2 regions of the Kitasatospora sp. NPDC056181 genome follow, and region 2 is predicted to be linked to the other one. Evidence: riboswitches for the same ligand, from Rfam matches in the RefSeq annotation. Region 2 holds a riboswitch; the other holds the start of a gene.
What was found. A riboswitch is a leader RNA that binds a small molecule or an ion and turns the genes downstream of it on or off. The one in region 2 is predicted to bind S-adenosylmethionine.
Positions count from the first base shown of each region.

Region 1: linked by a shared signal. The riboswitch ahead of ACFC1F_RS06585 (aminotransferase class V-fold PLP-dependent enzyme) and the one ahead of thrC (threonine synthase) in region 2 are both predicted to bind S-adenosylmethionine.

Region 1 covers NZ_JBHJUK010000009.1:105,335-109,658, forward strand. The annotation lists gene ACFC1F_RS06575 (rhomboid family intramembrane serine protease) at 1-501, shown strand, start outside; gene ACFC1F_RS06580 (Lrp/AsnC ligand binding domain-containing protein) at 543-824, shown strand; gene ACFC1F_RS06585 (aminotransferase class V-fold PLP-dependent enzyme) at 868-2,244, opposite strand; SAM riboswitch class IV at 2,295-2,412, opposite strand; gene trpD (anthranilate phosphoribosyltransferase) at 2,546-3,622, opposite strand; gene ACFC1F_RS06595 (hypothetical protein) at 3,795-4,220, opposite strand.
Region 2 covers NZ_JBHJUK010000001.1:229,406-233,729, reverse strand. The annotation lists gene ACFC1F_RS01045 (trehalose-6-phosphate synthase) at 1-325, opposite strand, end outside; gene ACFC1F_RS01040 (glucosyl-3-phosphoglycerate synthase) at 364-1,371, opposite strand; SAM riboswitch class I at 1,533-1,668, shown strand; gene thrC (threonine synthase) at 1,686-2,966, shown strand; gene ACFC1F_RS01030 (ubiquitin-like small modifier protein 1) at 3,009-3,287, shown strand; gene ACFC1F_RS01025 (cold-shock protein) at 3,861-4,064, shown strand.

The sequences.
Region 1 (4,324 bases), on a different contig from region 2:
CGCCCGACCCCCGGCAAGCACCCGGCGCTCACCGTGCTCAGCGCGCTGTTCCTGCACGCCGGCTGGCTGCACCTGCTGGGCAACCTGCTCTTCCTGTACGTGTTCGGACCCACCGTCGAGGAACGGTTCGGCCGAGCCCGCTTCGCCCTCTTCTACCTGGCCGCCGGCTCACTGGCGACGTACGGCTTCGCGCTGGCCGAGGCGCACTCGCCGGACGCGACCCGGGTGCTGATCGGCGCCTCGGGGGCGATCTCGGCCGTCCTCGGCGCCTACCTGCGGCTGCACCCGCGCGCCCGGGTCACCACGCTCGTCCCGCTCCTGCTCCTCCTCCCGCTGCGGTTCCCGGCCTGGCTGGTGCTCGGCCTCTGGTTCGCCCTGCAGTGGTGGTCGGTGCACTCGGCCGGGCCGGGCGTGGCCTACCTGGTCCACGTGATCGGCTTCTCGGCCGGCTTCCTCTACGCCTGCACGCTGGCCACCCGCCCCCCGCGCCCGCCCGGCTGACGCCCGATACCCTGGCCGCACCTCACAAAGGAGCGCGAACAGTGATCACCGCCATCGTCCTCGTCAAGACCAGCGTCGACCGCATCCCGGAGATCGCCGAGGCGATCGCGGCCATCGAGGGCGTCAGCGAGGTCTACTCGGTCACCGGCGGCTACGACCTGGTGGCGATGGTGCGGGTGCGCCGGCACGACGACCTGGCCGAGGTGATCCCCGGCCGGCTGAACAAGGTCCCGGGCGTGGCCCACACCGAGACCCAGATCGCCTTCCGCACCTACTCCCAGCACGACCTGGAGGCCGCCTTCGCGCTCGGCCTCGACGAGTAGGGCCCGGCCGGCCGACGGGTGCTCAGCCCCTCCCGACGGGTCCTCAGCCCTCCCGGCGGGTGTCCACGACGCACCGGCCGCCCTCGTTGCGGTAGTTCCAGGCCGCGCCGTCCGTGACCAGCTCGCGGACGGCGGTCAGGAAGCGCTCGATGTGCTCGTCCGGGGTACCGGCACCGAAGCTGACCCGGATCGCGTTCAGGCTCCGCTCGCCCGGCAGCGACGGCTCGGGCGCACCGCACGCGGAAACCGGGCCGGGAGCAACGCCGGACTCCTCGCCGAGCAGGGTGCGCACCAGCGGGTGCGCGCAGAACAGGCCGTCGCGCACCCCGATGCCGTACTCGGCGGAGAGCGCGGCCGAGAAGTGCGAGCTGTTCCAGCCCTGGACGACGAAGGAGAGCACGCCCACCCGGGCGGAGCCGGCGCCGAACAGGTTCAGCACCTTGACCTGCGGGACCTCCGCCAGGCCGGCCGTCAGCCGCGCGATCAGCTGCTGCTCGCGGGCCTCCAGCGCGTCGAAGCCGGCCTCGGTCAGCGCCCGGCAGGCCGAGGCGACGGCGTAGGCGCCGATCACGTTCGGCGAGCCGGCCTCGTGCCGCGCCGGGCCGGTGTGCCACTGGACGGCCACCGAGCCGTCGGTCTCCCGGGCCACCGTACGGGTGGCGCCGCCGCCGGCCAGGTACGGCTCGGCCGCGTCCAGCCAGTCGGCGCGCCCGGCCAGCACCCCGGCGCCGAAGGGCGCGTAGATCTTGTGCCCGGAGAAGGCGATCCAGTCCACGTCCAGCTCGCGCACCGAGACCCGGTGGTGCGGGGCGAGCTGGGCGGCGTCCAGCACCACCCGGGCGCCGTGGCGGTGGGCGGTCGCTGTCAGTTCGGCGACCGGCCAGAGCTCACCGGTGACGTTGGAGGCACCCGTGACGCAGAGCAGCCTGGGGCCCTCGGGGGCCCCGGCGAGCGCGGCGTCCAGGGCGGCGACGGCCTCCGCCCGCGACCGCGGGGCGCGCAGGTAGGTGACGTCCAGCCCGGCGTGCGCCCAGGGCAGCAGCGAGGCGTGGTGCTCGGTCTCGAAGGCGAAGACCCGGGTGCCGGCCGGGACGGCGCCGGCCAGCAGGTTCAGCGAGTCGGTGGTGGCCCGGGTGAAGACCACCTGGTCGCCCTCGCGCAGGTCGAGGAACTCGGCGACGGTGCGGCGGCTCTGCTCGAACAGGTCGGTGGAGAGCTGCGAGAGGTAGCCGGCACCGCGGTGCACGCTGCCGTAGTAGGGGGCGTAGGCGGCGACGTCGTCCCAGACCCGCTGGAGCGCCGGAGAGCTGGCGGCGTAGTCGAGGGCCGCGTAGCCGACCTTCTCGCCGCTGGCGAGCGGGACCTGGACGTCGTGGCCCAGGACGGCGAGGGGGGCGCAGATCTCGGTGGCGAGGGACATGAGGATGCACTCCTTCTGGGGAGAGGACCCCGGGAGTGCGTGTCAGCCGGCGTCCGCGCTTGTCACGCGGACGGATTGCCGCGGGACCCGGTCCTCACCCAGGGCACCCCGCCACGGACGGAGGGTTGCCGGACAGCAAGCTGGGGCTTGACGCTGTCACTCATGACCTGGCCACGACTCTAGGTCGCGTTCCGTCGGGTGGTCAAACAGGGTTCCACCATCCGGACACCGTCGTTCCCGGGTGCCGGAAGCGTGCGAAGGGGCCCGCGGGAGCAGCCTCCCGCGGGCCCCCGACAACCCGTCAGGCCTTGCCGGTCGCCTCCGACCAGCGCTTGAGCAGCTCCAGCGCGGCACCCGAGTCGACGGCCGCCGCGGCCCGCTCCATGCCCGCCGCCAGCTGCCCGGCGAGCGGCGCGTCGGTGAGCTCCAGCGCGACCAGCGCCGCGGCCGTGTTCAGCAGGACGGCGTCCCGCACCGGCCCGCGCTCCCCGGCCAGCAGCCGGCGGGCGACGTCCGCGTTGTACGCCGGGTCCGCTCCGCGCAGCGCCTCGATGCCGACCAGCTCGATGCCGAGCTCGCGCGGGTCGAAGGTGGTCTCGGTGACCTCGCCGCCGCGCACGATCCAGACCCGCGAGGTGGTGGTGATGGTCAGCTCGTCGAGGCCGTCGTCGCCGCGGAAGACCAGCGCGCTGGAGCCGCGCCGGGCCAGCACCCCGGCGATCAGCCCGGCCAGCCGGGTGTCGAAGCAGCCGATCGCGTGGGCCGTCACTCTGGCGGGGTTGGTCAGCGGACCGAGGATGTTGAACGCGGTCGGCACCCCGAGGTCGCGCCGGGCCGTCGCGGCGTGCCGCATCGACGGGTGGAACATGGCGGCGGAACAGAAGGTGAGCCCGATCTCCTCGGCCACCTCGGCCACCCGCCGGGCGGACAGGTCGAGGGCGATGCCCAGCTTCTCCAGCACGTCGGAGGAGCCGCTCGCCGAGGAGGCGGCCCGGTTGCCGTGCTTGACCACCTTGGCGCCGGCCGCCGCCGCGACGATCGCCGACATGGTCGAGATGTTGACGGTCTTGGCGCGGTCGCCACCGGTGCCGACGACGTCCACCGCCGGGCCGGGGATGGAGAGCGGCTCGGCGTGCGCGTACATCGCGTCCACCAGACCGGCGATCTCGCCGACCGTCTCGCCCTTGGCCCGCAGCGCGACCATGAAGCCGGCCACCTGGGCCGGGGAGGCCTCGCCGCTCATGATCCGGTCCATCGCCCAGGCGGCGTCCGCCTGGGCCAGGTCCTCGCCCCGCAGCAGTGCGGACAGGATGTCCGGCCAGGTGCGGACCACCTGCACGGGGTCCTTGCCGCCGTTCGCAGGGTTCACGTTCACCATGGCTGACTCCAGCTCTCGTCGCTTCCCGGAAAGGGATCTCCGTAGGGTTGGAGCCAGCCTATCGAGCGGCGGGACGCCGCCGTCCCGCCGCGACCCTTCTTCTCTCCTGGTGAGATGCGCGCCGTGCCGCGACCCCTCTTACGGGTGGCCGGAGCCGGCGGGTCGGCCGTCGCTACCGGGTGGCCGGCGCCCGCTTCGCCAGCCGGGCCCGGAGCAGGGTGGCGGCGGCCTCGGCCAGCGCCACCGGGTCCACCGGGCGGGAGATCGCCGCGTCGGCCCGGCTCCAGGCGGCCAGCCAGGAGTCCTGCGGCCGGCCGATCAGCACCAGCACCGGCGGGCAGCCGTAGATCTCGTCCTTCAGCTGCCGTCCGAGTCCCAGCCCGCCGGCCGGCACCGCCTCGCCGTCCAGCACGCAGAGGTCCACGCCCCCCTTCTCCAGCGCCTTCAGCACCGCGGGGGTCGTCGCGCACTCCAGGTAGGTCAGTTCCGGCAGATCCGCGGCGGGCCGGCGGCCGAGCGCCGTCAGCACCTGCTCGCGCGTGTTGCGGTCGTGGCTGTAAACGAGAACGGTCAGCGTCTCGTCGGTCGTGTACGCCATGGGCCCTGCTCCCTCAAAGTGTGATCCGGACCACGTTCGCCTCCACCGGATGCTACTCCCGATCACCGGCCGCCGAGGCCGTCCCGCGCGATCGTTCTCAAGCC
Region 2 (4,324 bases):
CGCCGTTGTAGGCGCGGGCGAAGGTCGCGGGGTCCATGTCCAGCATCCGGACGGCCTGTCCGCCGACGTCGTGGCCAGCCCGGTCGAGGCGGCCGTCCGGTGCCTCCCGGGCCGCCCGGCGGTCGGCGTCGCCGAGGGCCGCGCAGACCCAGACGGCGTCGGGGTCGTCGATGGCGGAGAGCCCGGAGACCAGGCCTCCGCCGCCGCGCCGGAGGGTCAGCGTGCCGTCGTCCGCGGTGCCGAACGACACCGGTCCCCGGTTGGAGGCCACCAGGACGGGGGCGGTGCCGGTCTGACTCGAACGCTCGGTCGTGAGATCGCCCATGGTTGCTACGTTGCCGGGGGCCCGGGACCGCAAACCCCTCAGTGGCGGCTCACGTACTCGGGGACGGTGTGCATCGGCGGCCGTTCGAGGGCGGTGACCGGGTGGGTGTGGGCGGTGAACGCGCGGGTCAGCGGGTCGCGGGTGAACTGGGTGAGCAGCGGGTGCACCAGGTCGGCGGAGGCCTTGAGCCGGTGCGTGCGGTCGAGCCGTTCCAGCGCCGTCCGGTAGATGGTGGCGGCCATCCGTCCGAGCGCCTGGCCGTCCTGGTGGCGGTGGTGGCGGACGCCGACGTCGACCTGGGCGAGGGCGTCCAGGCCGGCGGTCTCCAGGGCGTCGACCAGCAGGCCGAGTTCGACGCCGTAGCCGGTGGGGAACGGGAGCCGTTCGAGCAGGGAGCGGCGGGCCGCGTACTCGCCGCCCAGGGGCTGGACGAAACCGGCCAGTTCCGGCCAGTGCAGGTTGAGCAGCGGGCGGGCGACCAGCTCGGTGACCCGGCCGCCGCCGGCCGGCACGACGGCCCCGTCGGTTTCGAGCGGGCGGTCGTACATGGCCTTGACCAGCTGGATGTCCGGCTCGGTGAGCAGCGGGCCGACGATGCCGGAGACGAAGGCCGGGTCGAACTCGCGCAGGTCGGCGTCGACGAAGCAGACGATCTCGCCACTGGTGGCCAGCAGCGAGCGCCAGAGCACCTCGCCCTTGCCGGGGGCGGCGGGCAGCCGCGGGAGGATCTCGTCGCGCTGGACCACCCGGGCGCCGGCCTCGGCGGCCACGGCGGCGGTGCGGTCGGCGGAGCCGGAGTCGACCACGACCAGTTCGTCGACCAGCGGCAGGCGTTCCATCAGCTCGCGGCGGATGGTGCGGACGATGTCGCCGACGGTGGCCTCCTCGTCCAGGGCGGGGAGGACGACGCTGACGGTGCCCGCCCGCCCGGCCGCCTGCTTGGCGTCCAGCAGGGTGCGCACCGGACGGTCGGCCGCGCTCCACGACCGGCGGCGCAGCCAGGACGCCGCCTGTGGGAGGAGCTCGGTGGTCGGGTCGGCGGGCACGGGTCTCTCCTCGGCAGGGGGCGGACGGGACGGGCTGGGACGCGTCATCTCGCGTGGCGGACGGTCCCGTTCAGTGTTGGCGCCTTCGGATACAGTCTTCGTACAGCGGTCGGACCTTCGCACGCCGGGGTCGCCGCTGAGCAAGACCAACAACTTCACAGAGCTCATCCAGAGGGACTGAGGGAACGGCCCGTTGACGTCCCGGCAACCTTCTCGCGCGGCTGTCGTCGACAGGCCCCGGCGGGACAGGTGCCAATTCCGGCCTGTGGCGCGTCCGCGTCACGGGGAAGATGAGGAGAGAGGCCTCCGCCATCATGGCTATCGACACCGTCGCACCCGCAACCGTTGACCTCGGCCCCGCCGCCGCCCTGTCCTGTCGCGAGTGCGGTACCCGCTTCCCGCTCGGTCCGAGCTTCGCCTGCCTGGAGTGCTTCGGGCCGCTGGAGATCGCCTACGACTTCGGCAGCGAGGGCGCGGAGGAGCTGCGCAAGCGGATCGAGGCCGGTCCGGCGTCGATCTGGCGTTACGCACCACTGCTGCCCGTCCCGGCGGACGTGGCCGGCAAGCCGAACCTCAACCCCGGCTGGACCCCGCTGGTGAAGGCGGACAACCTGGGCCGCGAGCTCGGGTTCACCGCCCAGCTGCACATCAAGGACGACTCGGGCAACCCGACGCACTCGTTCAAGGACCGCGTGGTCGCCTGTGCGATCGAGGCGGCGCGGGCGTTCGGCTTCACCACGCTCTCCTGCTCCTCGACCGGCAACCTGGCCGGCGCGGTGGGCGCCGCGGCCGCCCGGGCCGGTTTCAAGTCCTGCGTGTTCATCCCGCACGACCTGGAGCAGGGCAAGGTCGTGATGGCCGGTGTCTACGGTGGCGAGCTGGTCGGCATCGAGGGCAACTACGACGACGTGAACCGCTTCTGCTCGGAGCTGATCGGCGACCCGGCCGGCGAGGGCTGGGGCTTCGTCAACGTCAACCTGCGCCCGTACTACGGCGAGGGCTCCAAGACGCTGGCGTACGAGATCTGCGAGCAGCTGGGCTGGCGCCTGCCGGAGCAGATCGTGATCCCGATCGCCTCGGGCTCGCAGCTGACCAAGATCGACAAGGGGCTGCAGGAGCTGATCAGGCTCGGCCTGGTCGAGGACCGGCCGTACCGGATCTTCGGCGCCCAGGCGGAGGGGTGCTCGCCGGTGTCGGCGGCGTTCAAGGCCGGCCACGACGTGATCCGGCCGGTCAAGCCGGACACCATCGCCAAGTCGCTGGCGATCGGCAACCCGGCCGACGGCCCGTACGTGCTGGACATCGCCCGCCGCACCGGCGGCGCCGTCGAGGACGTGACGGACGCCGAGGTGGTGGCCGCGATCAAGCTGCTGGCCCGGACCGAGGGCGTCTTCGCCGAGACCGCGGGCGGGGTGACCGTCGGCGTGCTGAAGAAGCTGGTCGAGACCGGTCAGCTGGACCCGGCGAAGGAGACCGTCGCGATCAACACCGGCGACGGCCTGAAGACGCTGGACGCCGTCTCCGACGCCGGGATGACCGCCGTCATCCGCCCGACGCTGGCCTCGTTCCGCGACGCCGGCCTCGCCTCCGCCTGACTCCCTCCACCCCTGCCGTCACCCCGCCGCAAGGAGACCCCCATGAGCGCCAACGTCCGCATCCCGACCATCCTGCGCACCTACACCGGCGGCGCCGCCGAGGTGGCCGCCGAGGGTGCCACCCTGGGCGAGGTCATCGCCGACCTGGAGAAGAACCACGCCGGGATCGCCGCCCGGGTCCTGGACGACACCGGCAAGCTCCGCCGTTTCGTCAACGTCTACGTCAATGACGACGACGTGCGGTTCGCGGAGGGCCTGGCCACCGAGATCAAGGACGGCGCGAGCGTTTCGATCATTCCCGCGGTGGCCGGGGGCTGCTGAGCCGCGCCATTGCCGGACCGGCCGTCCGCGTGTACGGGAATCCGTACGCGCGGGCGGCCGACGCTTTTCCCGGCGCATTCCGGCGGGAATGTTTCCCGGCCGGTCGGAGTAGAGTGTCGCTGGACCGGGAAGAGGGCTCCCCCTCCCCCTCGCACCGGTCGTCGCCCCTGTAGCGCCCCGTACCGCCGGTGTCCGTCCGGCCGCTGAGACCGGCGCAGGGCCCGCGGCCGTGAATCATGTCAGGCCGATGTCAGAATTCTTGAGGGCATTTGGGTAATTCGTCCGCTATGTCCGGCGCAAAATGCGAGGGTTTCTGACCTTTTGGCCCGTCCTGTCCCTTGACGGGCCGGGGGAATTCCCGGCTGCTGACCCTGTTGCAGAGGGCGTCGATCCGGATACATTCAGCCGCGGTCGACGCAATCGCCCCTTCGCCGGACGCCGTCCGGTGATCCCGGTGGGGATTGTGGCGTGCACGGCTGCGCCCAGGGGGGGTTCCCCGGGCCGGCCTCAACAGACCCGCGCCCGCGACCTGCGGGCGCGTGAAGGGCCAGCACAGCACTAGGGGAGTTCGGAATGGCTCAGGGCACCGTCAAGTGGTTCAACGCGGAGAAGGGCTACGGCTTCATCGCGGTCGACGGTGGTGCGGACGTCTTCGTCCACTACAGCGCGATCCAGATGGACGGCTACCGCACCCTTGAGGAGGGCCAGCGGGTCGAGTTCGAGATCTCTCAGGGGCAGAAGGGCCCGCAGGCGGACATGGTCCGCGCGGCGGTCTGACCTTTCCGGCACCCAGGAGTTCGGCTCGGCCCATCGGCTGGTGCGCCTCTTGCTTCGCGGCGGGCCCGTGCGACACACGTCGTACGGGCCCGCCGCCGTGTCCGGCGGGTGGCCGGTACGGCTCGCGGGTTGCCCGTTGGGCTTGCACTCGACCACCGAGAGTGCTAATCATTGGCGTTAGCACTCACAGCGTGAGAGTGACAGCGGACCGGGTCGGTGAGGCCCCCGGGAGCGGTAGGGGAAAGGACCCCCGCACACCA